4 regions of the Neobacillus niacini genome follow, and region 2 is predicted to be linked to each of the others. Evidence: riboswitches for the same ligand, from Rfam matches in the RefSeq annotation. Region 2 holds a riboswitch; each other region holds the start of a gene.
What was found. A riboswitch is a leader RNA that binds a small molecule or an ion and turns the genes downstream of it on or off. The one in region 2 is predicted to bind S-adenosylmethionine.

Region 1 (7,502 bases), 2.0 Mb from region 2:
CCATTAGCACCAAATTCATCCACATTCACATATTCGGTCTGAACATTAACTGCCCTTGCTACTACTTTGTCTTCCTGTTCATATTTGTTATTGACTTCATTGTTATATAAGAAAAGAATAGCTGTTACCGACATTAATACTGAAAAATATAGTATCAAACTCCTTTTATTCATAATCTTCTGTAACCACCTGTTAAGAGAACTCTCATCCTTGCACCTCCATATACTGTGAAACACTTTTTAGCACTAATCGTTACTTAATCCCAATTTATAAGAGTCCCCGTTTTACACAAATAACCAATTCGATATTAAGAACATTATAGCACTGTGGGTCGAAAAAACAAATCCAAAACACATACCAATTTTTCCTGTTTTCCCTCAATATTTGACACATTTCCTTCTTAAATTTTAGAAAGCCATGATTTTTTTTATCAAAATTTAGTTCTTTAAAGAGAACAATTTTTAGTTTATAATATGATTAATGTTTAAATAGTTTGTTCCTCTCTAGCCTTTTAAGTTAATCCATGATTGGATTCACTTTATACTTTTCAAGTGTATTTGCAGGGCCTCATTATTTTACTAAACACTCTAAATAACCCCATGATATGCAGATTGTCTTTCTACTCATTTTTTTTGCAAGTTTCCAGAAGGAAAGAAAATTATAAATTTGGTCATAAGGAGAAGCCTATGATTGGAGAACGAATAAAGATCTTAAGAGAACAAAAAGGATATTCAATTACAGAATTAGCTGACCTCGCTAATGTATCAAAATCCTATTTAAGCTATATTGAACGGAACCTAAATAAAAATCCATCTATACATTTTCTAATGAAGGTTGCCAAACCTTTAGACATTTCTATTGAATATTTATTGACTGGGATGGATTCAATAGAGAATCAGATAGAAAACAGTGGAGATTGGCTGCTTGATAAAGAGTGGAAAAGTTTAGTAGAAAAAGCCATTGAAGACGGAATTAATAAAGATGATTTCAAAGAATATATAAACTATATTAAATTTAAAATATGGGAAAAAAACAAAAAATAAGATTAACCGCTTTCATTAATAATTGTTTGATATTAATTTGTAAAATGCATTGACACTTCTCCTTTAGTGTAGTAAATTTTATAAAAAGTCTAAATATTGTACTTTCTTATCAAGAGAGGCTGAGGGAATGGCCCTATGAAGTCTCAGCAACCTTCAATGTTGTTTTTCATTGAAAAGGTGCTAAGTCCATCAAGTTATTTATTAACTTGTGAGATAAGAAGAATGACCTATGCTAATGTGCATCCAAAAGTCTTCTTCTTATAGAAGGCTTTTTTTGTTTATATAAAGGAGGATAAAGATAATGGTATATAAGATTGATACGAAGTTAGCACAAATTGGAAATAGAAGTGATGCGGTGACAGGCACCGTAAATCCTCCTGTTTATTTTTCAACAGCCTACCGTCACGAGGGAATTGGACAATCCACAGGGTATGATTATTCACGTACAGGTAATCCTACCCGCCAGCTTCTCGAAAAGGCGATTGCCGACCTAGAAGGTGCGGATCAAGGCTTTGCCTGCAGCTCAGGGATGGCAGCCATATTTACGATTCTTTCTCTTTTCGAGTCCGGGGACGAATGGATTGTGAGTGAGGATTTGTACGGAGGAACATTTCGTTTACTAGAAAAGGGATTTAAAAAATGGGGCTTGAAAACCCAATATGTTAATACTTGTAGTCCAGAAGAAATTGAAAGAAGGATAACCCCTCAAACCAAGGCGATTTTTCTTGAGACTCCAACTAATCCACTTATGCAGCAGTCAGACATAGGTGCTGTGTCTAAAATTGCGAAAAAGCACGGAATTGTTCTGATTGTTGATAATACGTTTTATACCCCGCTTCTCCAACAGCCAATTTTGTTAGGCGCGGATATCGTCATTCATAGTGCGACGAAATACTTAGGCGGACATAATGATGTCCTTGCAGGTCTAATTGTTGCTAAGGGTAAAGAAATTTGTGAGGCATTGGCTTTCCATCATAATGGAGCCGGCGGTGTTCTTAGCCCTTTTGATTCTTGGTTAGTTATGCGCGGAATGAAAACTTTATCACTAAGAATGCAAAGACATGAAAGCAATGCAAAGGCGATTGTTGAATACCTTTCTAATCATGATGGTATAACAGATGTCCTTTATCCAGGAAAAGGAGGAATGGTTTCCTTCCGCTTACAAGACGAAGCTTGGGTAAATCCATTCCTTCAAAGTCTTTCTCTTATCACATTTGCCGAAAGCCTGGGCGGAACGGAAAGTTTTATCACGTATCCTGCAACACAGACTCATGCAGATATTCCAGAAGAGATTCGAATTCAATCAGGTGTCTGTAACCGGTTATTAAGGTTCTCCGTTGGTCTGGAAGATCCAACTGATATTGTTCAAGATCTTGAACAGGCATTAGCAAAATTAAAAGAAGGAGTGATTAGATAATGAGTTCAGAAAATTATAGTTTTGAAACCAAGCTCCTTCATAATCAGCATAAAGTCGATCCGGCAACGGGAGCCGTTAGCGTGCCCATTCAACATGCTTCGACCTTCCATCAATTTGATTTAGATCGTTACGGAAAATACGATTACGCTAGAAGTGGAAATCCTACGAGAGAAGCGCTTGAGGATGTTATTGCAGAGTTAGAGGGCGGAACGCGTGGCTTTGCTTTTTCGTCAGGAATGGCTGCTATCTCAACTGCCTTCCTTCTTTTATCATCTGGTGACCATATCGTGATTACCGATGATGTGTATGGCGGTACCTATCGTATGGTCACTCAGGTACTGACTCGCTTCGGAATTGAACATACCTTTGTTGACATGACAGATCTTGATCAAGTAAAAGCAGCAATCAAGCCTAACACCAAAGCATTTTACGTAGAAACACCGTCTAATCCTTTATTGAAGGTAACGGATATCAAAGCAATTACAAGTTTTGCGAAAGAGATTAACGCAATCACTTATGTAGATAATACTTTCTTAACCCCTGAATATCAAAGACCTTTAGAACTAGGAGCAGATGTTGTCCTTCATAGTGCAACTAAGTTTTTATCCGGCCATAGCGATGTGGTTGCAGGTCTAGCGGTTGTTAAGGATGAGGAATTAGGTAAAAGGCTGTATTCCTTACAAAACTCCTTCGGCGCCGTACTTGGGCCACAGGATGCATGGCTCGTGCTTAGAGGAATAAAAACCCTGCATGTCAGACTCGAACAGTCACAAAAATCAGCAATTAAAATAGCAGAATTTTTAGCGGAACACCCGTTAATCGAAGAGGTTTATTACCCAGGCCTTGAAAATCATCCACAGCACGAGCTTCAAAAAAGTCAGGCTGCTGGACCAGGTGCAGTTTTATCGTTTGAATTCCAGAATGAAAAAGCACTTCAAGTCTTTCTAACCAATGTAAAAATCCCTGTTTTTGCCGTTAGTCTTGGTGCGGTCGAATCCATTCTATCCTTTCCGGCAAAAATGTCACATGCAGCGATGTCGCAAGAGGAAAGGGAAAAACGAGGAATTAAAAACAGCCTCATCAGGTTATCCGTAGGCTTAGAGAATCCAGATGATCTCATAAATGACTTCTCTCAGGCTTTACATCAGGTGAAAGAAAAACTATTGGTCTTGCAGCAAGGAGAATGATCATGACCTTTTTAGAAAAATTAAAAAGCCAAATTTTAATAGGTGATGGTGCCATGGGCACCCTTCTATATTCATTCGGCAAAGATAGCTGCTTGGAAGAGTTGAACCTTTCCCATGCGGAAAAAATACAAGAGATTCATAAAGCTTATATAGAAGCAGGTGCGGATGTCATTCAAACCAATACCTATGCAGCGAATTATCTAAAACTGCAGAGATATGGTCTAGAGGACTCTGTTAAAGCAATTAACAGCGCCGCTGTCGAGAATGCTAAATTAGCAGCACATAAAAATGCTTATGTACTAGGAACAATCGGCGGTAACCGCGGGATTAAACCTAGCACCTTATCGATTGAAGAATTAAAGCGCAGTTTCCGTGAACAGCTATATTGTTTATTATTAGAAGGTGTGGACGGGCTTTTATTCGAAACCTTTTATGACCTTGAGGAACTGGAAACGGTCCTTACGATTGCTCGAAAGGAAACAAAGCTGCCGATTATTGCCCAGGTCTCGCTTCATGAGCCTGGCATTTTACAAGACCAAACACCGATTAATGAAGCCTTTACCCGTCTTGAAAATCTTGGTGCTGATGTTATCGGCTTGAACTGCCGGCTTGGCCCCCATCATATGTTAAAGACCCTAGAGCAGATTGAATTGCCTAAACACGCTTACCTTTCTGCCTACCCCAATGCGAGTCTGCCAGCTTATACAGATGGTAAATTCCATTATGAAGGGGATTCAGATTATTTTAAAAAATCAGCTCAAAGCTTTCGTCAAGAAGGCATACGCTTGCTCGGCGGCTGCTGCGGTACAACGCCTGCCCATATCCATGCATTTGCAGCAGAATTAAAAAACAGTGTGCCTGTCACCGATAAAGTAGTTAAACGAGAAACAAAGAAAATCATCATTGAGCATAGTGCAGCTAAAAGAGAGCACCAGCCTCTTGAGGAAATTGTTAAGGAACGCCCGTCGGTTATCGTAGAATTAGATACTCCTAGAAAGCTTGATACCAGCAAGTTTTTTGAAGGAGCAAAGGCGTTGAAAGAAGCTGGCATCGATGCAATCACAATGGCTGATAACTCTTTAGCTCAGGTGCGGATTTCCAATGAATCATTAGGTTATCTGGTTAAACAGGAATTAGGTATGCGTCCGCTGATTCATATTGCCTGCCGTGACCGCAATATTATTGGTTTGCAATCTCACCTAATGGGGCTTCATACCCTTGGAATGCATGATGTACTTGCTATCACTGGTGACCCTGCGCGAGTCGGAGACTTTCCAGGAGCCTCCTCTGTTTACGATGTATCATCTTTTGAGTTAATTCAAATGATGAAACAGTTAAATGAAGGCTTGTCATTCTCTGGGAAAGATCTTGGTCATAAAACAGCTTTTAGTATTGCTGGTGCCTTTAATCCAAATGTCCGGTCAGTCGAAAAAGCAGTAAAGCGTCTTGAGAAAAAGATAGAATACGGTGCCGATTATTTCATTTCACAGCCTGTTTTCTCTGAGGAAAAATTAATCGAAGTCTATGAACATACTAAGCACCTAAGTGCACCTATATACATTGGTTTAATGCCTTTAACAGGAAGCAGGAATGCAGAATTCCTTCATAATGAGGTACCAGGAATTAAAATTGCACAATCGATTCGAGACAGAATGGCAGCTTTGAATGATCAGCCATTACAAGCTGCACGTGAAGGAATTGAAATAACAAAATCTTTAATTGACACAGCACTGGATTTATTTAATGGAATTTATTTAATCACTCCATTTTTACGCTATGAACTAACAACAGAGTTAGCCATATATGCCAGACAGCGTGCAAGTCAAGTTAGGGGGAACAGCTATGTCGAAAGCTCCATTTAATGAACAACTACACAAACGAATCCTAGTTATGGATGGTGCCATGGGTACCATGCTTCAGCAAGAAAATTTAACAGCTGAAGATTTTGGCGGCGAGCAATACGATGGCTGTAACGAATATCTGAACCTAACAGCTCCTCTAACAATCGCAAAAATTCATCGCGAATATTTAGAGGCTGGTGCGGATATTATTGAAACCAATACCTTTGGAGCCACAAGCATTGTTCTTGATGAATACAATCTTGGTTTTAAGGCTTATGAATTAAATAAAATTGCCGCACAAATTGCTAAAACGGAAGCTGAAAAAATTTCTACTGCCCAGTGGCCTCGTTATGTTGCAGGATCAATGGGACCGACCACAAAGACGTTAAGCGTAACTGGCGGGACTACTTTCGAAGCACTCGCTGCTTCCTATGAAGAACAGGCAATCGGGCTTATTGACGGCGGTGTCGACCTTCTGCTGCTTGAAACAAGCCAGGATATGCTGAATGTAAAGGCAGGCTTCATTGGAATAAAAAATGCTTTTAGCAAAACAGGAAAAGTTCTTCCATTAATCGTGTCGGGTACTATAGAGCCGATGGGAACAACTCTTGCGGGACAATCGATTGAATCCTTTTACATTTCATTAGAGCATATGAAACCTGTCGCGGTTGGGTTAAATTGTGCGACTGGGCCGGAATTTATGCAGGAGCATGTCCGTTCCCTATCCAATCTAGCTTCTACAGCGATTATATGTTATCCAAATGCTGGATTGCCTGATGAAGAAGGACATTATCATGAAACACCGGAAACGTTAGCGAAAAAGCTTGCCGATTTTGCTGCCCACGGATGGTTAAACATTGTTGGAGGCTGCTGTGGTACAACTCCTGATCATATTCGGGCAATCTCTGAAGAAATGAAAAAGTTCTCACCACGCGAGGCACAGACTTCTGACTTCCATATGGTATCTGGGATTGAACCCTTTGTATACGACGATCCGACATTGCGTCCTATTATGGTCGGAGAACGTACAAACGTGATTGGCTCTCGTAAATTCAAACGCCTTATTAATGAAGGTAAAATTGAAGAAGCTGCAGAGATTGCACGTGCCCAAGTTAAAGGCGGTGCACATGTTATTGATATTTGTCTTGCGGACCCAGATCGTGATGAGCTTAGCGACATGGAGAATTTCATTCCTGAAGTGGTAAAAAAAATAAAAGTTCCACTTGTCATTGATTCAACTGACGAGAAAGTAATTGAAAAAGCACTCAAGTATTCTCAAGGAAAAGCTATCATTAACTCCATTAACCTTGAGGATGGTGAAGAAAGATTTGAGGCTGTTGTCCCACTTATTCACAAGTACGGAGCAGCGGTTGTCGTTGGTACAATTGATGAAAAAGGTATGGGTGTTACAGCTGAAAAGAAATTGGAAATTGCAAAACGATCTCATGACATTCTTGTTAATAAGTATGGTTTGAATCCGCAAGATATTATTTTTGACCCGCTTGTTTTCCCTGTAGGAACGGGTGATGAACAATATATTGGTTCCGCAAAAGCAACAGTGGAAGGAATTAAGTTAATTAAAGAACATCTTCCTAAGACACAAACCATTCTTGGCATCAGTAATGTTTCATTCGGTCTGCCTCCTGTCGGAAGAGAAATTCTAAATTCTGTCTTTTTATACCACTGCACATTAGCTGGACTGGATTATGCGATTGTTAATACTGAAAAGCTTGAACGATTCGCTTCCATTTCCAAGGAAGAAGTTCAATTAGCAGAGGATCTTCTTTTTAATACGACAGATGATACGTTGGCCACTTTTACCGAATTTTATCGAGGTAAAAAGAAAGAGTCTAAAAGTACTGTACCCAACATGAGTTTAGAAGAACGACTCTCTTACTATGTAATAGAAGGTACAAAGGAAGGTTTATTGCCAGATTTAGCTTTAGCGCTTGAAAATTATCCTGCTCCCCTCGATATTATCAATGGACCATTAATGGAAGGCATGAAAGAAGTA
Region 2 (7,502 bases):
GCCCTGAAAGCTGTGAATCTGCCCCGCGGTCTTTTAGGAAGAACATCGCGAAGATGGTGATAATATATGGCAGCATCGCTGTGAATTGGGTTGGCATTGAAAAACCTTGAAGTCTGATGCTCAGTGCATCCATCAGTCCAAATAAAAGACTAGATCCAACGATACCAATTGGATGGGATTGACCTAACATCATTGCCACAAGTGCGATGAATCCCCTACCTGCCGTCATGCCCTCTGTAAACATTGTTACTTGTCCAAGTGAGAGCTGGGCTCCTGCCAAACCGCAAAGGATTCCACACGCAACAATGGCACCATATTGTAAAAGTGTAACCTTTAAGCCAAGGCTTCTGGCTGCTGCTTCATTTTTGCCCACTGCAAGGACTCTGAAGCCCGTAACGGTACGGTAAAAGAAAATGTACAACACTATTGCCGCTAAAAAGGCGATATATACCAGTGGTGAATGTCCAGAAAGAAGTTTCCCGACAACAGGAATCCCTTCAATTACCGGAATATCCAATTTCGGAAGACCTTCCATGTTTTTATCATAAAAGGCGCCTTTTACATCAAAAATGGCTCGAAGTCCAAACGTAGTCAAGCCGAGAACTAAAAAGTTGATCGCAATACCTGCTACAATTGGGTTTGCTTTTAATCGAATGGCCGCCAAACCGAATAACAAGGAAACTAGTACGGAACCCAGTGCCCCAGTTAAAACGGCTACGAGCACACTCCCGCTAAAGTAATTTCCAACAATAGCAGAAAAAGCACCAGCTAAAATTAAACCCTCAAGCCCAACATTAAAAATTCCAACGCGAGCACATATTGCCCCTCCTAAAGCTGCCAATAGAATAGGACTGATCATTCGAATCGCCGATGTAAAAAAGGTGAGATCAAGCAGCTCCATGGATGTCACGACCTTTCTTCTTTACTTTCCACCAATTCATGGTGATTTTAGCTGTTACAAAAAGAATAAGCACACCCTGAATCACGCTGGCAATTTCAAGCGGAACCTCTGTATTCCGTTCCATTCCCATTGCCCCTGTTTGGAGTGCAGCAAGCAGAATCGCAGCAACCGCTGTACCAAGAGGATTCGAGTTTGCCAAAAGGGCTGCCATCAGTCCAGTCCAAGCATAACCTGGTACGGTCAGGGAACCTTCCACATAACGATATTGTGAACCAAGAACTTCTACAGTCCCTGCTAGTCCAGCAATCCCGCCGCTAAAGAACATGCTGTACAACAGCACCTTTATCTTGTTAATCCCGCCATACTCAGCAAAAAATGGGTTATAGCCAAGCATTCTTACTTCATATCCCGCTGAGGTGAATCGAAGTATAATAAATAGAATAATCGCTAAAACAATGGCGATCACAAATCCCATATGAACACTCATACCTGGGAATAGCTTAGGCAGCCATGCCACCTGGTCAATCATCGGCGTCTGCGCTAAAGCAGCCGAGCCACTTTTGTCTTGAAACGGGTGCGAAACTAAATAACCGGCAAATAATACCGCTACATAGTTTAACAGTAAGGTAGAAATCAATAATTGAACTTTAAATCTCGTTTCCATCCATCCCGCAAGAAGCGACCATAAGCCCCCTCCTAAGAATCCAGCCGCCAATGCAGCTAGTATTTTAATGATTCCAGATCCAGGAACATATAAAGCAGCAAGTGCAGCACTGACAGCACCTAACACCATTTGACCTTCTGCCCCCATATTGAATACACCAGCACGAAAGGCGATGGCCAGCCCTAAACCGATCAAAATGATAGGAGTGGCGCGCGCAAATGTAGCAGTAACAAAGTAAAAGTTACCAAATGCCCCGTCCCACATGACTTTATAGGTTTCCAAAACAGAAGCCCCTACTAAACTAATCGCAACGGCACCTGTCAGGAGTCCGATTAACACGGCCGTAAGAGGCTGTACCAACGATTTAAGCAGTTGTTGTAGTTTTCGCTTGCGATTCATTCTCGTTTCCTCCTGCCATAAGTACGCTTAATCTCTCTTCCGTCGCTTCTTTTCGATTAAGGATGTCCACAATTTTCCCTTCATACATAACAGCAATTCTGTCTGATAACGTCAGTATTTCCGTTAACTCGGATGAGACGAGAAGGACTCCGTCTCCATTATTTCGTTTCTCTATGATCGCTTCATGAATATATTCCATAGCGCCGATATCTACACCACGTGTTGGTTCTGCAGCAATGAGGAAATCTGTTTCAAATCCAAGTTCACGGGCGACAATTAATTTTTGCAAATTTCCGCCTGATAGGTTTCCGGATTTTTCATCTAAGGAAGGTGTTTTAATTTCAAAACGGTCAATCCATCCTTTAAGAAGCTCGCGGAATCCATTTAGTCGAATGAAGGAAGAATGATTGAAGGTTTTCTTTCGATAATACCCCATTAAACCTGTTTCTTCGACAGTCGCTTCCTTCGCCGCTCCCCATAGGTAACGGTCTTCAGGAATATGGGCAAGACCCGCACTTCTTCGATTTGCTACAGATGTGCCATCCAAGATTGTCTCCCCTAAGCGAATACTGCCATTATCGATTTTTCTTAAACCTGTAATCGCCTGGATTAGTTCGGACTGACCATTCCCTGAAACCCCTGCAATTCCGACAATTTCTCCACGGTGTACGGTTAAAGAAAGATCATCCAAAATGGGTTTCTCCTCTTTCCCGCCAATGGTGAGGTTGTCGACTACTAGAAGAGGTTCACCGTCCAATTGGACTCGCTCGGTAAGCTTTTGGAGCTCACGTCCAACCATCAAGGTAGCTAACTGTTCAACATCTGTATGTTGTTTTAACACATTTCCTGTCACCCGGCCATTTCTTAGCACGGTAATTTGGTCCGCTACCTTCATTACCTCTGGAAGCTTATGGGTAATAAGAATAATACTCTTGCCCTGAAGTGCTAAAAATTCAATGGTTTTTAAAAGTTCCTCAACCTCAAGAGGCGTCAACACCGCTGTAGGTTCGTCGAGGATAATAATATCCGCACCCTGATATAACACTTTTAATATTTCAATCCGCTGCTGCTCCCCTATCGAGCAGTCCCCAGCTTTTTTCAATGGATTCACATTGATTTTATACTGATTGCTTAGTTCCTTTACTTTTTCGGCCGCAGCTTTTCTATTAAAGAAACCATTCCGTTTCGGTTCATGACCAATAACAATGTTTTCTGTTACAGTAAAATCAGAGAATAACATGAAGTGCTGATGGACCATACCAATTCCATTTTCAATCGCCTCGAGCGGTCCCGAAAATTTGACGTTCTTACCATTAAGTATGATTTCCCCGCTGGTCGGCTGTTCAAGTCCATAAAGCATCCGCATTAGGGTCGTTTTTCCGGCACCATTTTCGCCGACAATGGCCAAAACCTCTCCTTTTTTCAAATGTATTGAAATCTTGTCATTCGCAAGAAACTCACCGTACTTTTTGGTCATTTCCTTCATTTCTAACACATAGGTCATGGTTTGCCCCCCTTTAAAAATCGAAACCGACTACATCATTGTGCAGTCGGTTTACTTTTTTCAGATTAATTGCTCAGTGGATTTTTGATTTCTCTTTTTCCAGATACAATTTCTTCGTGAAGTGCTTTTACTTGGTCAATCACTTCTTGTCCAACAAAGCTGTTAAGCGGAGTTTTGCTTTCATGTGTTACATATGTTAAGCCAACGCCCTTTTCCTTCAAGCCATACTCGACCACACCAGATTTAAAATTGCCATTTGCAAATGCTTTTATCGTTTCATAGGCAGCAGCATCTGTTCCTTTAAGCTGTGACAGAACTACGTGCTCAGGATCTACCTCAGTACGGTCAACGTCTTGACCTGATGTAAAAAATCCCTTTTCTTTTGCTGCTTCAAATACTCCTAGATCACCGACTGCAGCAGCCCCTGCCACGAAGTCTGCTCCTTTAGAAGCTTGTAATAAAGCTAATTCTTTTGCCTTCGCAGGATCTGTAAATCCTCCAACGTAGTTTACTAAGAACTCCGCGTCTGGATTGGTTTCCTTCAACCCTTGTTCAAACGCAACTGACCATTTTTTCATAAGTGGAATATCCATTGCTACTACCATACCCACTTTGTCGGTTTTGGTAGAAAGACCTGCTGCAGCTCCAAGTAGGAATGCCGCTTCGTGCTCTCTGAAATTTACACTTTGAACATTTGGAAGGTCTACAACGGTATCAATAATCGCAAATTGACGATCCGGATTTTCTGTTGCTACCTTTTTCAATGCATCCTCAGATTCAAATGATGAAGTAATGATTAAATCGTATCCTTCTGCCACAGCTACGCGAAGGTTTTCTTCGATTGCTGAATGATCAGTAGATTCGATTGTGTTCAATTCCACTCCAAATTCTTCTGCTGCTTTTTTTGCACCTTCATCCATTTGCTGGAAGAATGGGTTAACCCCAATTTTCTCAGGCAGAACAAGTGCGATTTTCTTCTTATCCTCTTTGTTTGACGAAGTATCTTTCCCAGATGATTCTTGTGCCCCACATCCTGCTACAAGCAGGACTAAAGCTAGTACGATAAGTGAAAGTAGTTTTCTCATGATGTTCCCCCTGTGTAATATTTCGTTTTTATTACTATTTGTCTACTAATTTACTAAAAAAGTTTAAATATAGCAATACAAAATCGAACATTTTTTAAATATTTTATTTTAATGTTCGTGTTTTGCTGTTTCGGCCCATAAAAAAAACCTCTTCCGAAAGATAGGAAGAGGGTTTATGACGATACTCTTCCTTATCTTTCAGAACGAACTCGTTCTGTAGGATTTGGCACCATACTATATAAATATAGCGGTTGCCGGGCGTCATCGGGCCAGTCCCTCTGCCTCTCTGGATAAGGTAAACGATATGTATGAAACGTAAACATTATAAACATCATAACAATAATAAAAACTAGATTTATTATATTTTAAAAGTTTTAAAATTACAATACTTTTTAAATAGTAAAAAAACAAACTGCTTTTCAACAGTTTGTTTTAGTGGAGAATTATTGCTGCAGCAATTTTTCAATATGTTGTATGGCACCTTTAAGCCGTCTCTCATAATCACCCATCAAGATCTTATAGTCAATATCATGCTTATTTAATAAATCCTTTAGGTGCAGATTGTTTTTGTCCCTAACTTTCTCATCACCGTGAACACGCAAGCCGTCATCCACCCATTTTACATCGGGCTCCAGGAAAAGCCATAGATCATAATCTTGTAGTTTTGCGATTTCATCAAGGATCGGCTGATCTGCTTCATTATATAGATGGGAGTAAAATTGAGTTACGATGGCTTCGGTGTCGATAAACACAAGCTTATTTGCTTTTTCAATTGCTTTAAATTCTTCCATCTTATGCCCATAAGCAATTCGTTGATAATCTTCTTTCACCATAATTCCGTCGCAGCCGCCTAATTCTTCACATAAAGACCGCCCATATTCCTCGACATAGGTAGTGTTATAGATTTTGGCAAGGTTTCGAGTTAAGGTTGATTTCCCACAGCTTTCTGTCCCAATTAACACAATCTTTTTTATAAAATAAGGCCGAACAATATCAGGAATAAACTCCCAATGTTTAAAGACACCCTCGTTACGAATGGTTGTAGCTGAGATGTTTACTTGTGAGCGCGTGGGATCAATCAGTTTATGCTTTGCACTAGGATATAATTCTTTAAACATCTCATTATATTCATGCTCTGAACTAAACACGTAACCGATTGGCTTTCCAATTTCTCTTTTTATGAATTGTGCTCCCTCTGCCCAATTGTAATTGTCGTTATCTTGATCATCTTCAATACTGATTACTTTTACATTCGGCATATCTTTGGTTAATTGCGAAAGCCAGCGTAACCGGATTTGAGCTGGAATATAGTTCATTTTTGTATTCTTACAAAGCTCTCTGTCTCGTAATTCGCTATGAGATAAAACAACATACAGTTCATCCACTATCGTTGAGGCGTGAACAATGGCATAAACATGACCAAGGTGCAGGGGCAAGAATTTTCCTCCGATAAACCCAATTGTCATTTAAGCCGCCTCCTGAATTTGTTTGATTGATAACTTTCTCCAGTTCACATAGCCGTAAATGCTATTGACCAGAAATGCTGACCACATGACTAACATGGAGACATCATTTCCACCTTGAGAGATAAGTGCACCCAGCCATAAGAAGATCGATAAGACATTGACTGAAATCCATAAGAGCCATTGTTCCGTATACCGTTTCAACATCAAAATTTGTGCTGCAATCGATAAAACATTTGTGGCTGAATCCGTCCATACAAGATTGCCGCCTAGGTATTTTAAGAAAAAGCCATATCCAATCGTAAGAATGAGGATCGATAACAACGTATAGAACCAGCCGGTTTTTGTAAGACTTTTTACCATGACATCTTCCCCTTTTACACCCTGTTCGGTTTTGTTCTTTTTCCACAAATAGATTCCGATAAATTGTACCGGAAAATAAAACAGCGCATTTAACATCACTTCACCGTAAAGACCATAGCCATATGCGATATAGGCGTAGGTTAATGTTTGGACAATCCCAAAATAGTAATTAGCGATTTTCCCCTTAGCAACCAAAACGACGCAAAGCATACCGCTTATAGATGAAATAAAGCCTAGTAGTGAGTCTGACCAAGCAAAGAACAAGTAAATGTTAATGAAAGTAAAGGTTAACAACCATCCTATTTCAAATCGCGTCCAATTCTTGAATATCCCCATTTGTATCTCTCCCCTAGCCTTTTAATTTATTTCTATAAACAGAAACAATTGGTTGATAATCGGTAAACCGGTACAGCTGCGCTGGTGTTTTTGAATAGGCATTTGATTTCTTTGGTTTTCCGTTTTCCAAAACCGCTTCAATAAAGGGCAGTGTGGGTGCTTTCCTAAAAAATGCGGCATCGGTCGAGATGGCTGGATCATCCAATACGGTTAATAAAACGCCTTGCAGCTCTGATAACACGAATACTTCCGGAAGGAAATGTTTTGCAAGTGTGGTGAGGGCCATATCCTTCTTAATAAACCATAGGGCGTCATCAATAATGCTGCGATGGTCGAATGCAAGATTAAGGGCTAGAGCCTCTTCCATAGAAAAGAGTTGAATATCTTGAGCATCATAAGTAGTTTTGCGGTTCTTTAAGGAAGATTCATTCGCTATGACATAATGAGCATTTGAGATAATCCAGCCTCTTTTGTCCCGACTTGGGGAATCATAAACGCCAAAATGTTTGATTCGCAGTCCATCCACTCCTGTCTCTTCCTTAAGTTTGCGTTCTGCAGCTTGTAATGCAGTCTCATCAGGTTGAACGAATCCACCTGGCAGTGCCCACTTTCCTGCTTCAATATTGGGGTTTCCTTCATGATCCTGCTCACTTCTTTTAATCAGCATAATCTTCAAACTTTTTATGGGTGGTCTATATTCCCCATTACTTTCCGATGTTATGGTAAAGACAGCAATATCACTGGTGTAACCATCTGGTGTTTGAAATTTGTTTCTCATATTATTTTT
Region 3 (7,502 bases), 1.1 Mb from region 2:
TTGCCTCAGGGCACGGAGCATGTCCAGGCTGTGGTATTTTTGCTGGGCTGGAACTATTCTTTAAAGGAATAGAAGGGGATATCGTTACATTATTCCAAACAGGCTGTGCATATGTAACGACGACCTCTTATCCGCACAGTTCCCATAAACAAACGATGATTCATAATCTATTCCAAAATGGTGCTGCTACGTTATCGGGAACATTAGAAGCATTCCTTGAATTAAAACGCCGCGGTGAAATTGAGGTTTCTGATGATGCGACGTTTGTTATGATTACCGGTGATGGCGGTATGGACATCGGTATGGGTTCTGCTATAGGTACAGCACTACGTGGGCATAAGCTAATTATGCTTGAATATGATAATGAGGGTTATATGAATACAGGCTCTCAAATGTCTTATTCTACACCAATTGGTCATATGACAAGTACGTCTGGTGTTGGTAAGGCACAAAAGGGAAAAGGATTCCATCATAAAGATACCGCGCAAATTATGGCGGCAACCAATATTCCTTACGTATTTACAGGCGCTGAAGCGTTCCCGCAAGACTTAATAAAAAAGGGTGCGAAAGCACAATGGTATGCACAGAATGTAGGAACAGTTTATGGGAAAATTCTTATTACCTGTCCGCTTAATTGGAAATCGGAAGACCGCTATGGGGCAACGATATTAGAACAGGCCGTAAATTCTTGCTTCTTCCCGCTGTATGAGGTCGAACAGGGGGTTACAAGCATTACTTACAACCCGGAAGATAAAAATAAACGAGTAGCTATTTCTGAATGGCTAAAATATATGGGTAAAACAAAACATCTGCTAAAAGAAGAAAACAACTCTATCTTAGAAGAATTTGAGGCAGAAGTAGATAAAAGATGGCAGCGTCTAAAAGCAAAGCACGAAAATCCATTCCTTTAATTGATAAAAAGGTAAAGCGGATCATTATTTCGCTTTACCTTTTTTGGATTTTCCCAATCAGAATACCTAACAATGTCATTATTTTTCTGTCAAGTAAAAAGGATTTTCTATTATAATGTAGAATATAGGATAAATATAATTACCTTATTTTGGTTTCATGAGGCTGGTGTTTTAATGGAAAAGGAATTGCTTAAAAGCGAACAAAAATTCCGAAGGATCTTTGAAGATTCCATGGACGGACTTATTTTATGGGATGACATGTATAAAATTGTCGATACCAATTGTTCTGCCATGAGGATATTTGGACTTTCAAAAGATAAAATGGCAGGACGCTCTGTACTAGATTTATTTTGTCACTTAAGTGAGGAAATAATTAATCATTTTAAGCAGGTAACAAATAATGGTAAACAATGTTCATCCATGGTGATTGAAGGGACTGACGGGGTAGTAAGACATTTTGATTACTCTACAAAGCGCGGAATTATCGATGGATTGAATCTCACTGTTATTACAGATGTAACTGAAAAGGCCCAAATGCAAGAGCAGTTGAGGAAATCTGACCGACTAAACCTTATTGGTGAGCTTGCTGCGGGAATTGCCCATGAAATTAGAAATCCAATGACTGCTTTGAAAGGGTTTATTCAATTACTAGAGCCTAGTATTAAAGCCGAGCACTCTATGTATTATGATGTCATTACCTCAGAGTTAGCGAGAATTGACTCTATTATTAATGAATTCCTAATTTTGGCAAAGCCTCAAGAAACCAAGTATGAAGAGAAGGATATTTGTCAAATAATGAGGGAAACAGTGGATTTATTAAGTGCACAAGCGGTACTATATAATGTTCAATTTCATACTCATTATGAAGATAAATTAGAGTACGTTAATTGTGAACCAAACCAATTAAAAAAGGTTTTTATAAATCTTATTAAAAATGCAATTGAGGTCATGCCAAACGGCGGAGTAATTAAGATTTCGATAAGTACCATCAATGACCAATTTATACAGATATCGATTTGTGACCAAGGAAAGGGAATACCCTCTGATAAAATAAAAAAGCTTGGGGAGCCGTTTTACACGACCAAAGAAAAAGGTACGGGGCTTGGATTGATGGTAAGTTATCGAATTATCGAAGAACATAATGGAAGTATTGAAGTAGAGAGTAAAGAAGGGATAGGAACCTTATTTAAGATTAGGATACCATTGAATCATTTAGCTAAAGTATAGGAAACCACTACCAATAAAGGAAGTGGTTTTTTTGTTAGTATAGATCTGGCCTTCTATCTTCAAAAATAGGGATTTGCCTTCGAATATCTTTTACGAGGTCTAACTCAATTACTGCAGACAATATCTCCTCACTTGCTCCTGCTTCAGCAATAACATCTCCCCAAGGATCAATAATTATCGAGTGTCCGGCAAATTCATTATTTGGATCGGAACCGGATCGGTTGCAAGCAATGACAAAACACTGATTTTCAATTGCTCTTGCTATAAGCAGTGATCTCCAGTGCGATAAACGTGGAGCAGGCCATTCTGCAACAACGAATAAAGCTTCCGCTCCGTTTGCGGTATGTGCACGTATCCATTCAGGAAAACGAATATCATAGCAAATTACTCCGCCAAAAGTACGGCTATCCAATTCAAATAACCCTTTCTCCTTACCTGATTCTAGATAAAGATGTTCATTCATCAATTTAAAAAGATGTAATTTACTATATGAATGTACAAGCCTACCTTCATTATCAATAATAAGGAGGGTATTTTGAACTCCTAGATCACTTCGATTTGCCACTGAACCTCCAACAAAGTGAACTTGATATTTCCTCGCTGCTTTCTGTAAAAAATCAATGGTTTCTTCACCATTTCTGTCTGCAATTGTATCAAGTCGTGTCAAATCATACCCTGTTGTCCATAACTCCGGTAAAACAATAATATCTGGATTTTCCTTCATTGCTGTTTCGATAAGTTTTTCTGCGTGTTGGTAGTTTTTATTTGGGTCTCCAAAGGCAATGTCCATTTGCAAACATGTTATTTTAAATTTCACTTAACTTCACCTCATTTGAAATTTCGGAATTTTTTCTTTACAAGCTGTCTTAAAAGTTATATCATTTGTGACTAGAATTCAACAATAAAATGTACTAATTAAAGCAGGTGATATGATGAAACAATTTCCAACATCTCAAATTTTAAACAATCTTCCGAAACAGTTTTTTGCTTCTTTAGTTAAAAAGGTAGGAAAATACATTGAAGCAGGCTATGATGTAATCAATTTAGGACAAGGTAATCCCGATCAGGCTACCCCAAATCATATCGTGAAAAAAATGCAGGAAGCGTCTGCTAATCCTGCAAATCACAGGTATTCCCCTTTTCAGGGACACCGTTATTTAAAGCAGGCAGCCGCCGATTTTTACAAAAGAGAATATGACGTTACGATTGATGCTGACAAGGAAGTAGCCATTTTGTTTGGAGGTAAAGCTGGTTTAGTAGAAATTCCGCAATGCTTATTAGATCCAGGTGACACAATGCTTGTTCCTGATCCTGGTTATCCAGATTACTTATCTGGGGTAGCTTTAGCAAAAGCAGAAATGGTAATGATGCCGTTACGGGAAGCTAATAATTTCCTGCCTGACTATAATGATTTATCTTCAGAGGCGATTGAAAGAGCTAAATTAATGTTCCTTAATTACCCGAACAATCCAACAGGAGCTGCAGCCACGAAGGAATTTTTTGAGGAAACGGTCAAACTTGCAAGCCTTAATGATATTTGTGTGGTACACGATTTTGCATATGGGGCAATAGGGTTTGATGGAGTAAAGCCATTGAGCTTTTTACAAATTGATGGAGCAAAAGAAGTTGGGATTGAAATATATACTCTTTCGAAAACCTACAATATGGCGGGGTGGCGTGTCGGATTCGCTGTAGGCAATAGCAGTGTTATTTCAGCCATTGAGCTTTTACAAGACCACCTATATTGCAGCATATTTGGCGGCATTCAGGAAGCTGCAAGAGAAGCGTTAACCGGTTCGCAGGAGTGTGTTCGAGAACTGAATCATCTCTATGAGCGCAGAAGAAATGTCTTAATAGACGGACTTCGTTCTCTCGGCTGGAATGTGACAGCGCCGAAGGGGTCATTTTTTGCTTGGTTAAAGGTTCCTGACGGACTTACATCAACTGAATTTGCCGATCTCTTACTGGAACAAGCACATATTGCTGTGGCACCTGGGATTGCATTTGGTGAATTAGGCGAAGGTTATGTCCGGGTTGGTTTGCTCACAAGTGAGGAGCGTTTAGGTGAAGCGGTTAGAAGAATTAGTGAGTTAGAAATATTCAAAAAATAGATTGACAAAAAATGTGATTCTTGGGATAATGCAAAATATAGTTTATCAACGTGATAACAATAAATAATACGATCGTTTTCTTATCGAGAGCAGGCGGAGGGAAAAGCCCTATGAAGCCCGGCAACCGACTTAACATTTATGTTAGGCACGGTGCTAAATCTTGCAGCACAAGCTGAAAGATGAGAAGATGTTAGTTTGCGATGCTAACCTCTTCTTTTTTGGAAGAGGTTTTTTATGTTTTTTTGAGAAAGGAAGAGTAAAATTGACTGAATTAATAGCTACCTACCTAGTTCATGGTGAAAAAAATCTAGAAAAAAAAGCTGAGGAAATTGCTTTAGGTTTGACTGTCGGTTCATGGACGAACTTACCTGAACTAGAACAGAGTCAATTACGCAAGCACAAGGGCAAAGTAGTATCGACTGAGGGAATAAATGAGGAACAGTCGATAATCCGTATAGCATATCCAACGATTAATTTCTCTAATGATATTCCTGCTATTCTGACTACCGTTTTTGGAAAACTTTCATTAGACGGAAAAATAAAATTAATAGATTTACAGTTTGACAATGAATTAAAAAGTAAATTTCCTGGACCCAGATTTGGGATTGAAGGGTTACGAGAAAAACTTGGGGTTTTTAACCGCCCCCTATTAATGAGCATCTTTAAAGGAGTTCTTGGGAAGGATATTCGTTTCCTAACAGAGCAATTAAGGCAGCAGGCTCTTGGTGGTGTTGATTTCGTAAAGGATGACGAAATTCTTTTTGAAAATGAGCTGACTCCGTTTGAAAAAAGAATTTCAGAAGGCAAAAAAGTGTTACAGGAAGTATTTGAACAAACCGGACATCGCACTTTGTATGCGGTAAATCTAACAGGAAGAACATCACAATTGAAGGACAAAGCACGGAAAGCAAAAGAGCTTGGTGCAGACTTGTTACTTTTTAATGTTTTTGCCTATGGATTGGACGTTCTGCAGGAGTTACGCGAGGATGATCAAATTGCATTGCCATTAATGGCTCATCCTGCTGTAAGCGGGGCGTTAACATCATCTTCCCAGTATGGCCTCTCTCATTCTTTATTACTAGGTAAGCTGCTTAGACTTGCTGGTGCTGATTTGTCGCTATTTCCATCACCATATGGAACAGTGGCATTAGAGAAATCCTCTGCTATTTCTATTGCAGAAGAATTAATCAAAGCGGACACTATAAAGCGGTCGTTTCCTGTCCCTTCAGCAGGCATACATCCAGGTTTAGTGCCACTCTTGATTCGGGACTTTGGGATTGAATCTGTTATTAACGCTGGAGGCGGCGTTCATGGTCATCCAAATGGTGCCCGCGGCGGCGGACTTGCATTCCGCCAAGCAATTGAAGTAAATCTTCAGGGGAAAACACTAGCCGAAGGTGCCCATCTTTACCCAGAGCTTAAGAGTGCATTGCAGTTATGGGGAAATCAAGAGGTGTCAGTATAGATGAAGCCTGTTATCTACTGTGATTTTGATGGGACAATTACCGAGAGTGATAACATCATAGCAATCATGAAAAAATTTGCACCACCTAATTGGGAGCAAATTAAAGACCAAATTTTATCACAAGAGATTTCCATTAGTGAAGGTGTAGGTAAATTATTTGCAGAATTACCAAGCAGCAAAAAAGAAGAAATTACAAAGTTTGCCATCGAAAACGCCAGGATACGAGAAGGGTTTTCTGAATTTGTGGAGTTTGCAAGAAAAGAGAATATCCCTTTGTATATTGTCAGCGGTGGAATTGATTTCTTTGTTTATCCAATTCTTGAAAAATACGGTCCGTTTGAAGGGATTTATTGTAACCACAGCGATTTTTCAGGGGAAAATATAAAAATCCTATGGCCGTATACCTGTGATTCTTTATGTGAAAATGAATGCGGGTGCTGCAAGCCTAGTATTATCCGTAAGCTAAATAAAGATGGAGATATCTATAAGATTGTAATCGGTGATTCCGTAACCGATCTTGAAGCGGCTAAACAAGCAAATTTCGTGCTGGCAAGAGATCTACTGGAGAAAAAATGTTCTGAATGGGGTTTAAATTATAAAGGGTTTACTACCTTTTATGATTGTATAGAAGAAATTAAAGATCAGATTGAGGTGAAGAGGACATCATGTTAAAAGAAAAATGGCTGGAATTAGCAGATATAAAGGATGAACTAGCTGAGCGCGATTGGTTTATGGGAACAAGCGGCAACCTTGCTATTAAGGTAAGTGATAATCCTCTGCAATTTCTGGTTACCGCGAGTGGTAAGGATAAACGCAAACGTACAGAAGAGGACTTTTTGTTAGTAGATGAATTTGGGTATGCAGTTGAAGAAACTCACTTAAAGCCTTCTGCAGAAACGCTGCTTCACGTCGAAATTTATCGTAAAACCAAAGCAGGCTGTAGTCTCCATGTTCACACCATAGATAATAATGTAATATCAGAGGTTTATGGTAATCAGGGTGAGGTGACGTTTAAGGGGCAGGAGCTGATTAAGGCTTTCAACAAATGGGAAGAGGACGCAGTGCTGACGATTCCAATTATTAAAAACTATGCTCATATCCCAACGCTTGCACATGCATTTTCTGAGCATATTAAAGAAGATTCGGGTGCTGTATTAATCCGTAATCATGGTATCACTGTATGGGGAAGAGATGCATTTGAGGCAAAAAAAATTCTTGAGGCTTCTGAGTTTTTATTTAAATACCAATTACGCTTACTAGAACATAAGCCATACCAGTTATTTAAAGTTGTATAAATTAATAGGGGAGAGTTGATCAGATAATGGCATATATTACATTTCAAAATAGAGAAGACAAAATTCAAAATCAAGAAGAGGTAGCAAGTTTCCTAGCAACACAAGATGTAATTTATGAAAATTGGGATATTACAAAACTTCCAGCTACGCTTGTTGAAAAGTATCTTTTAAGTGATGAAGAAAAAAATGAAATCCTAAATGTTTTTTCAACTGAAATCTCAGATATTTCTGCTAGAAGAGGATATAAAGCGCAGGATATCATTTCATTGTCTGATAATACTCCAAATTTAGATACCTTGCTAACAAACTTCAAAAATGAGCACCACCATACGGATGATGAAGTTCGTTTTATCGTAAGTGGTCATGGAGTGTTTGTAATCCAAGGAAAAGACGGTGAGTTTTTCGAAGTTCATCTTAATCCAGGAGATTTAATTTCAGTTCCAGAAAACACAAGACATTATTTTACACTAGAAGAAGATCGAAAAGTAGTCGC
Region 4 (7,502 bases), 1.9 Mb from region 2:
CGCACCTTCACCAGAAAGAACAACCGTAACATGCTTTCTTGCTTCACGTGCCACAAAGTACAACGGAATTGCAGCTGGGTCTGCAAGTGGATCATCCATATGCCAAATGATCTTTGGAAGTTCATTCATGTATTCTTGAGGAGTAATCACATAACTGATATTTTCTACCCCAAGTTTATCTGCCGTTTCTTTTGCAACATCGATTTCACTAAAACCATTATGCTCGAAACCTACTGAAAATGTCTTAATGGCAGGATGAAATTGTTTAGCAATCGAAGCAATAATCGAAGAGTCAATCCCGCCTGAAAGGAATGAACCAACAGGAACATCACTTCTCATATGCATTTTAACAGAATCGATTAATACCTCTTGAATTTCTTTGATAAATGCCGCTTCTGATTTCTGAACCGGATTAAAATGTGCCTTCCAATATTTTTTAACTTCCATTGGAGAGCCGATTTTTTTTGTAAAATAATGTCCAGGCTCTAACTTATGAATGCCTTTTGACATCGTATTTGGTTCAGGAACAAATTGATACGTTAAATAATGCTGCAGAGAATCATAATCTAAAACATCGTTTTCTAGTGCTAGAAGGATACTCTTCTTCTCTGAAGCAAAAAACGTCCTTTCCCCATCCTCAAAATAGAAGTATGGTTTAATCCCGAAAGGATCCCTTGCACCAAACACTGTTTGTTCTTGTTTATCCCAAATGGTAAAGGCAAACATCCCGCGCAATTTTTCAACCGCTTTTTCTTTCAAATGACTATACAAGGCAATAATAACTTCTGTATCAGAGTTAGTTACAAATTGTAAGCCCTCTTTGAGCAATTCTTCACGAAGTTCTAGGTAGTTATAAACTTCACCATTAAAAATAATCCAATAGCGCTCATTTTCATACGTTAATGGCTGATGCCCACATTCAATATCAATAATACTTAAACGGCGAAAACCGAATTGAATATGACCATCATAATAAAAGCCATCATCATCAGGTCCACGATGGGTTATAATATCGTTCATATTTTTGAATTGTTGTTTTTGTTCATCACGATAGTTTTGTTCCTTGTCGTGTACACAACCAATAAAACCACACATTATGTACGTCACCTACTCCAATCTAAATATCAAAACTTAAAAAACATACTCTCCTATCCTACCACTATTCACATAAAAATGGCAGTGTGAAAGGTAGGAAAATTCAGGTACAAATAGTTTTCACCTAAACACATTGCCCTAAACTTAGACGTAGAAATGAAAAAGAGAGTTACATTAAATGCAACTCCCGTATTGGGTTTACTTAGTATTTGCTTGTTGACGTAATTCATCAGCTTTATCTGTACGCTCCCAAGGGAGGTCCACATCTGTACGGCCAAAATGACCATATGCAGCTGTTTGTTTGTAGATTGGGCGCCTGAGATCCAACATTTTAATAATTCCAGCTGGACGGAGGTCAAAATTTGAACCTACAAGTTCAACTAATACATCTTCGGTCACTTTACCAGTTCCAAAGGTATCAATCGAAATTGAAACGGGTCTCGCTACCCCAATTGCATAAGCAAGCTGTACTTCCACTTTATCAGCAAGTCCTGCTGCTACAATATTCTTCGCAACATAACGCGCTGCATAAGCCGCAGAACGGTCAACCTTTGTAGGATCCTTGCCGGAGAAAGCGCCTCCGCCATGGCGAGCATATCCGCCATATGTATCAACAATGATTTTACGACCTGTTAAACCAGCATCCCCTTGAGGTCCGCCAATAACAAAACGTCCTGTTGGGTTGATAAAGTACTTTGTATTTTCATCGATTAATTCTTTAGGTACCACTGGATTAATAACATATTCCTTCAAATTACGTTGGATTTGCTCCAATGTTACCTCAGGATTATGTTGAGTTGAAATAACAATGGTATCAATACGAACAGGCTTATCATTTTCATCATACTCAACCGTAACTTGAGTCTTTCCATCAGGACGAAGGTACTCAAGCACCCCATCTTTTCTTACCTCTGTTAACTTACGAGCAAGCTTATGTGCCAGAGAGATCGGAAGAGGCATAAGTTCTTTTGTTTCATTACAAGCAAAACCAAACATTAAACCTTGGTCCCCTGCTCCGATTGCTTCAATTTCTTCATCAGACATTAGTCCTTCACGAGCTTCAAGTGCCTGATCCACACCCATTGCAATATCAGGACTTTGTTCTCCAATTGAAGTTAATACTGCACAAGTTTCGGAATCAAAGCCATATTTTGCACGATCGTAACCAATACCTTTAACTGTCTCACGAACAATTTTAGGAATATCAACGTAAGTAGATGTAGTAATTTCCCCTGCAACTAATACTAACCCGGTTGTAACTGATGTTTCAGCTGCAACACGAGCATTTGCATCCTTTGCTAAAATCGCATCTAAAATCGAATCAGATATTTGGTCACAGATTTTATCTGGATGACCTTCCGTAACTGACTCAGAAGTGAACAAACGACGTTTTGTTGACATCTGATTTCCTCCTCTTATATGAGATAAATCAAGGTTCATGTGAAGGTTACAGGTATACTTCAAGAACCACTGAAATTGATACGGTACTCATTCCCTTAGTATGAAATAAACAAAGGATTTTTATTATAACTCTATTGATAAAAGGTCTTATACAAAACAAAAAACCTTACCATTACGAGGAAAGGTTGTTCCGGTCCTTTCACTCTTATCGTTCAAGGTCAAAGCCTTGCGTCAGATTAGCACCTTCGCACTTGAGAATAGAACCAATAAATATAATGGTCTTCTCATAAAGCAGGTTGCTGGGTTTCATAGGGCCTGTCCCTCCACCAGCTCAGGATAAGAGAGTATCCGTTCAAATAAGTATCATACTTGAAGCTGTCGAACATTGTCAATGAATTTTTTAGCAAAATTAGGATAAACATACGAAATTTTACCATTTTTAATTTACGGTTTATTAATACAACCTAAATTTACTAATTAGTATAGACTATTCAATTAAATGTGTTATACTTTTTGTGAATATATTGAATATTAAAAACTTGCAAAGGAAGGTTCGTTCTGATATGAATTCAGTCCACATCCCAAATGAATTAAGCCAATTGCTGGAAGAAAGTCATGTGCACATTCAAATGTCAGTTCCTCAATTAGTGGAAAAAGTCTTATCTAGAAATGAAGGAAAATTAACCTCAACTGGTGCCATTAGTGTATCAACGGGTAAATATACTGGCAGGTCGCCTCAAGACAAATTTATTGTTATGGAAGACTCCATTAAGGATAAAATTGATTGGGGCAATTTAAATCAGCCAATATCTGAAGATGTCTTTAATAACCTCTATCATAAAGTATTAGAATACTTAAAAGGACAAAATGAAATCTTCGTTTTTAAAGGGTTTGCTGGGGCAGATAAAAAAACCCAATTACCGATCCAAGTGGTCAATGAATTGGCTTGGCATAATCTATTCGCCCATCAATTATTTATTAGGCCAAGTGAAGAAGAATTGCTGACACATAAACCTGGTTTCACTGTGATTTCCGCTCCTAACTTCAAAGCAAATCCTATCGTAGACGGAACAAAGTCTGAAACCTTTATTATTATCTCTTTTGAAAAACGAACCATCTTAATTGGCGGTACAGAATATGCTGGTGAAATGAAAAAATCGATCTTTTCGATTATGAACTATCTTTTACCTGAGAATAATATTTTCTCTATGCATTGCTCTGCTAATATTGGTGTTGAAGGTGATGTTGCACTGTTTTTTGGTCTATCTGGAACCGGTAAAACCACTTTATCTGCGGACCCAAAACGCCGCTTAATTGGTGATGATGAGCATGGCTGGTCATCAAATGGTGTGTTTAATATCGAAGGTGGCTGCTATGCAAAAACCATTAATCTTTCAAGGGAAAAAGAGCCGCAAATTTTTGACGCCATCCATTTTGGTTCTGTATTAGAAAATGTTGTTCTGAATCCAGATACAAGAATAGCAGATTATGACGACGGTTCTCTAACTGAGAATACGAGGGCTGCATATCCGATGCATGCCATCGATAACATTGTTCAACCAAGCATTGCTGGTCATCCGAATACCATCGTCTTTTTAACCGCCGATGCATTTGGAGTACTGCCTCCAATCTCAAAGTTAACAAAAGAGCAGGCAATGTATCATTTCTTGAGTGGTTATACGTCCAAACTGGCAGGAACCGAGCGAGGAGTTACCTCACCAGAAGCAACCTTCTCTACCTGCTTTGGTGCACCGTTCTTGCCATTGCCAGCAACACGTTATGCAGAAATGCTGGGTGAAAAAATCCTTGAGCACAATGCAAATGTCTTCCTAGTGAATACTGGCTGGACTGGGGGAGAATTCGGAGTGGGCAGCCGCATGAAGTTATCCTATACAAGGGCGATGATTCAGGCAGCACTTGAAGGTGAACTAAACAATGTTGAAACCGTAAAAGATGATATTTTTGGACTGAATATTCCACTCCACATTGCAGGTGTACCTGATGAGGTCCTTCAACCAAGCAAAACCTGGGCTGACCCTCAAGATTATGAAAATAAAGCAAAAGAATTAGCAGGTAAGTTCCGTGCAAACTTTAAGAAATTCACAAAAGTTTCAGCTGAGATTGAAGAAAAAGGCGGACCTATTGCCTAGAAAAAAGTAGGCCCTTATCGCTGTCGATAAGGGCTTTTTACTAATTTGTAGAATTTAGTGAAATTAATTGATAAGTTAACAAAGTGCGGCTTCCTTGCCATTCTACTTTTTTAATGACAGCTGTTCCGCTCGTATCGCTTTCAATAGTTTTTCTTACTTCAATTTGAATATCAATCGGATAAAGTCGATAGCCTTCTTTTTCTAATACGAAAAGATTTTCTTCAATTCTTTTTTCTCTTCCTTTTGTAACGATCATCGTATTCAACTCAAGGGGCATACCCATATCTACCCGCTCCTCTTTAATTGGTCTTACTGTTATTTTAACATCTTTTGATTTGGGATTTCATCCACTTCGCTAAATCCTTCACGATTTTTCTATTAACTGCAGGAGGAAAGTAGTGGGTGAAATCATCAAAATACCAACATTCCACCTGTTTATTTAACATCTTAAGCCTTTTTTCCAGCCTATAGGCATGCTCCACCGATACATTCTGATCATTAACTCCATGAATGATTAAAACAGGAGCTATAAGCTTTTCAAGCTCATAAAGAGGCGTTCGTTCTTCATATCTCTCAGGATATTTTCCAGGTGTACCGCCAATCACCCTTTTCATCATTTTCCGTAAATCTTTTCTCTCTTCATAGGTTAGTGACATATCACTTACCCCGCCCCAAGTAACAATCGAAGCTGCCTCAGGGTATTGAAGTGCTGTCAACAATGCCATTACACCACCTCGAGAAAAACCAAAAACGTGGATATGCCCAACATTAGGAAGCGATTTTAAAAGCTGATAGCCCGCAAAAGCATCCCCCCTGTCCTCCCCGGCAAAATCCTCATTTCCCTCTCCTCCTTGATTTCCTCGATAGTAAGGAGCAAATACGATGAATCCCTCAGAGGCAAATTGGGCAATTCTTGCGGGTCTCACCTTCCCCACATTCTTAATACCGCCGCGCAAATATAAGAAGCCATCATAGTTTCCTTGTATTTTTGGTTGTGCTAGTAGTCCTTTTACTCTCAAGCCATTTGAAAGATAAGTAATCTCCCTTAAAACCACATTGGGATTGGGTGAAGGAAAACGATAAATTTCAATGATTTTTCCATTCTGATTGTTCACTACATTTCACCTTTCCATTATTCCGTAAAAAAATTTATATAAATAGGCATTCACACATTTAGTTCTCTTTCATACGATATGTTAGGTCAACAGCCCAGATTTTTATTGTATTAAGGAGGGTTTGGTATGAAAAAATGGTTAAAAATCAGCTTGTCTTCACTACTTATTGTACTTCTCATGTTCTCTCTAGCTGCTTGTAACGATGCTGACAAAACCGATTCAGAGAAAATAGAAAAGGTTCGTTTGGTTGAAGTTACTCGTTCTATCTTCTATGCCCCTGAATATGTTGCTATCGCAAAAGGATTCTTTGAAGAAGAGGGCCTAGATGTTGAACTTTCTACAGCCTTTGGCGGCGATAAAACAATGACAACACTGTTATCAAATGGTGCTGATATTGCATTGGTTGGCTCTGAGACTTCTATTTATGTTTATGCTCAAGGGTCCAATGATCCGGTTATTAATTTTGCCCAGCTCACGCAGACAGATGGTACCTTCCTAGTCTCAAGAGAAAAAATTGATAATTTCTCATGGGATCTTCTTAAAGAGTCTACTTTTCTAGGGCAGCGTACTGGCGGTATGCCGCAAATGGTTGGGGAGTTCGTTCTCAAGAAACATGGTATCGATCCTCATCAAGATTTAAATCTTATTCAAAACATTGATTTTGCAAACATTCCGAGTGCATTTGCTTCTGGAACAGGCGATTTTGTTCAATTATTTGAACCACAGGCGAGTATCTTCGAAAAAGAAGGAAAAGGACATATTATTGCTTCCTTTGGAACAGAATCTGGCCATGTTCCATATACAACCTTTATGGCCAAGGACAGTTACATGAAAGAAAACAAGGATATTGTAGAAAAATTCACAAGAGCCGTTTACAAGGCACAGCAATGGGTTGACACACATAGCGCTGACGAAATAGCAGAGGCTATTCAATCCTATTTCCCAGATACAGATCTTGAACTGATTAGTACAGTCGTGGACCGCTATAAACAGCAAGGCTCGTTTGCAACTGATCCAGTCCTAGATGTGGAAGAATGGAACAATCTCCAAGACATCATGGATGAAGCTGGCGAGCTTCCAAAAGAGGTGGACCATGCGACACTTGTAAATACCGATATCGCTGAAAAAGTGAAAAAAGAATAAAAAATATGGGAGGCCGTCCAAATGAGTTTTTTAGCGATTAAAGATATCCATCACACTTATTTCACAAAAGCCTCTGCAACAACGGCCCTCTCGGAAATAAGTTTACAAATTGAGGAAGGTGAGTTTGTTTCCTTCCTCGGCCCTAGCGGCTGTGGGAAAACAACCTTGCTTTCCATCATTGCCGGGCTAATAAAGCCCACACAAGGAACCATTTTACTTGAAAAAAAACCAATAACGGGGCTAAAGAACCAAATCGGCTATATGCTTCAACAAGATTATTTATTCCCATGGAAAACAATCGAAGAAAATATCCTTCTTGGCCTAAAATTATCCAAACAATTGAATGAGAAAACCAAAAATGCAGCTTTAGATCTTTTAAATCAAATGGGATTAAGCGGAATAGAAAAACAATTGCCAAAGCAGCTTTCGGGCGGTATGAGGCAGCGTGCTGCTCTCGTAAGAACTCTGGCAACAGAGCCTAAGCTGCTTATGCTGGATGAACCATTTTCAGCATTAGATTATCAAACTAAGTTAAAGTTAGAGGATCTAGTATCAAACACACTCGATTCTTTTGGTAAAACAGCCATTCTGGTCACAC

Region 1: it holds a riboswitch for S-adenosylmethionine, as region 2 does, so the genes downstream of both, ACN6MT_RS10305 (methionine biosynthesis PLP-dependent protein) here and ACN6MT_RS20735 (BMP family lipoprotein) in region 2, are expected to answer to the same signal.
Region 3: it holds a riboswitch for S-adenosylmethionine, as region 2 does, so the genes downstream of both, mtnW (2,3-diketo-5-methylthiopentyl-1-phosphate enolase) here and ACN6MT_RS20735 (BMP family lipoprotein) in region 2, are expected to answer to the same signal.
Region 4: it holds a riboswitch for S-adenosylmethionine, as region 2 does, so the genes downstream of both, metK (methionine adenosyltransferase) here and ACN6MT_RS20735 (BMP family lipoprotein) in region 2, are expected to answer to the same signal.

What each region holds. Positions count from the first base shown of each region.
Region 1 covers NZ_CP183883.1:2,180,238-2,187,739, reverse strand. Annotated here, with positions in the region: gene ACN6MT_RS10315 (hypothetical protein) at 1-173, opposite strand, end outside; gene ACN6MT_RS10310 (helix-turn-helix domain-containing protein) at 687-1,043, shown strand; SAM riboswitch class I at 1,147-1,263, shown strand; gene ACN6MT_RS10305 (methionine biosynthesis PLP-dependent protein) at 1,345-2,460, shown strand; gene metC (cystathionine beta-lyase) at 2,460-3,647, shown strand; gene ACN6MT_RS10295 (bifunctional homocysteine S-methyltransferase/methylenetetrahydrofolate reductase) at 3,650-5,509, shown strand; gene metH (methionine synthase) at 5,490-7,502, shown strand, end outside.
Region 2 covers NZ_CP183883.1:4,197,097-4,204,598, forward strand. Annotated here, with positions in the region: gene ACN6MT_RS20720 (ABC transporter permease) at 1-901, opposite strand, end outside; gene ACN6MT_RS20725 (ABC transporter permease) at 888-1,964, opposite strand; gene ACN6MT_RS20730 (ABC transporter ATP-binding protein) at 1,930-3,468, opposite strand; gene ACN6MT_RS20735 (BMP family lipoprotein) at 3,534-4,553, opposite strand; SAM riboswitch class I at 4,742-4,850, opposite strand; gene nadR (multifunctional transcriptional regulator/nicotinamide-nucleotide adenylyltransferase/ribosylnicotinamide kinase NadR) at 4,997-6,019, opposite strand; gene pnuC (nicotinamide riboside transporter PnuC) at 6,020-6,715, opposite strand; gene ACN6MT_RS20750 (NUDIX domain-containing protein) at 6,729-7,493, opposite strand.
Region 3 covers NZ_CP183883.1:5,289,471-5,296,972, reverse strand. Annotated here, with positions in the region: gene ACN6MT_RS25945 (thiamine pyrophosphate-dependent enzyme) at 1-911, shown strand, start outside; gene ACN6MT_RS25940 (ATP-binding protein) at 1,086-2,138, shown strand; gene ACN6MT_RS25935 (carbon-nitrogen family hydrolase) at 2,173-2,955, opposite strand; gene ACN6MT_RS25930 (pyridoxal phosphate-dependent aminotransferase) at 3,071-4,249, shown strand; SAM riboswitch class I at 4,327-4,435, shown strand; gene mtnW (2,3-diketo-5-methylthiopentyl-1-phosphate enolase) at 4,512-5,714, shown strand; gene ACN6MT_RS25920 (2-hydroxy-3-keto-5-methylthiopentenyl-1-phosphate phosphatase) at 5,715-6,386, shown strand; gene ACN6MT_RS25915 (methylthioribulose 1-phosphate dehydratase) at 6,380-7,009, shown strand; gene ACN6MT_RS25910 (1,2-dihydroxy-3-keto-5-methylthiopentene dioxygenase) at 7,036-7,502, shown strand, end outside.
Region 4 covers NZ_CP183883.1:2,273,215-2,280,716, reverse strand. Annotated here, with positions in the region: gene asnB (asparagine synthase (glutamine-hydrolyzing)) at 1-1,095, opposite strand, end outside; gene metK (methionine adenosyltransferase) at 1,294-2,496, opposite strand; SAM riboswitch class I at 2,699-2,839, opposite strand; gene pckA (phosphoenolpyruvate carboxykinase (ATP)) at 3,060-4,646, shown strand; gene ACN6MT_RS10830 (DUF2584 domain-containing protein) at 4,687-4,929, opposite strand; gene ACN6MT_RS10825 (alpha/beta hydrolase family protein) at 4,967-5,761, opposite strand; gene ACN6MT_RS10820 (ABC transporter substrate-binding protein) at 5,888-6,904, shown strand; gene ACN6MT_RS10815 (ABC transporter ATP-binding protein) at 6,926-7,502, shown strand, end outside.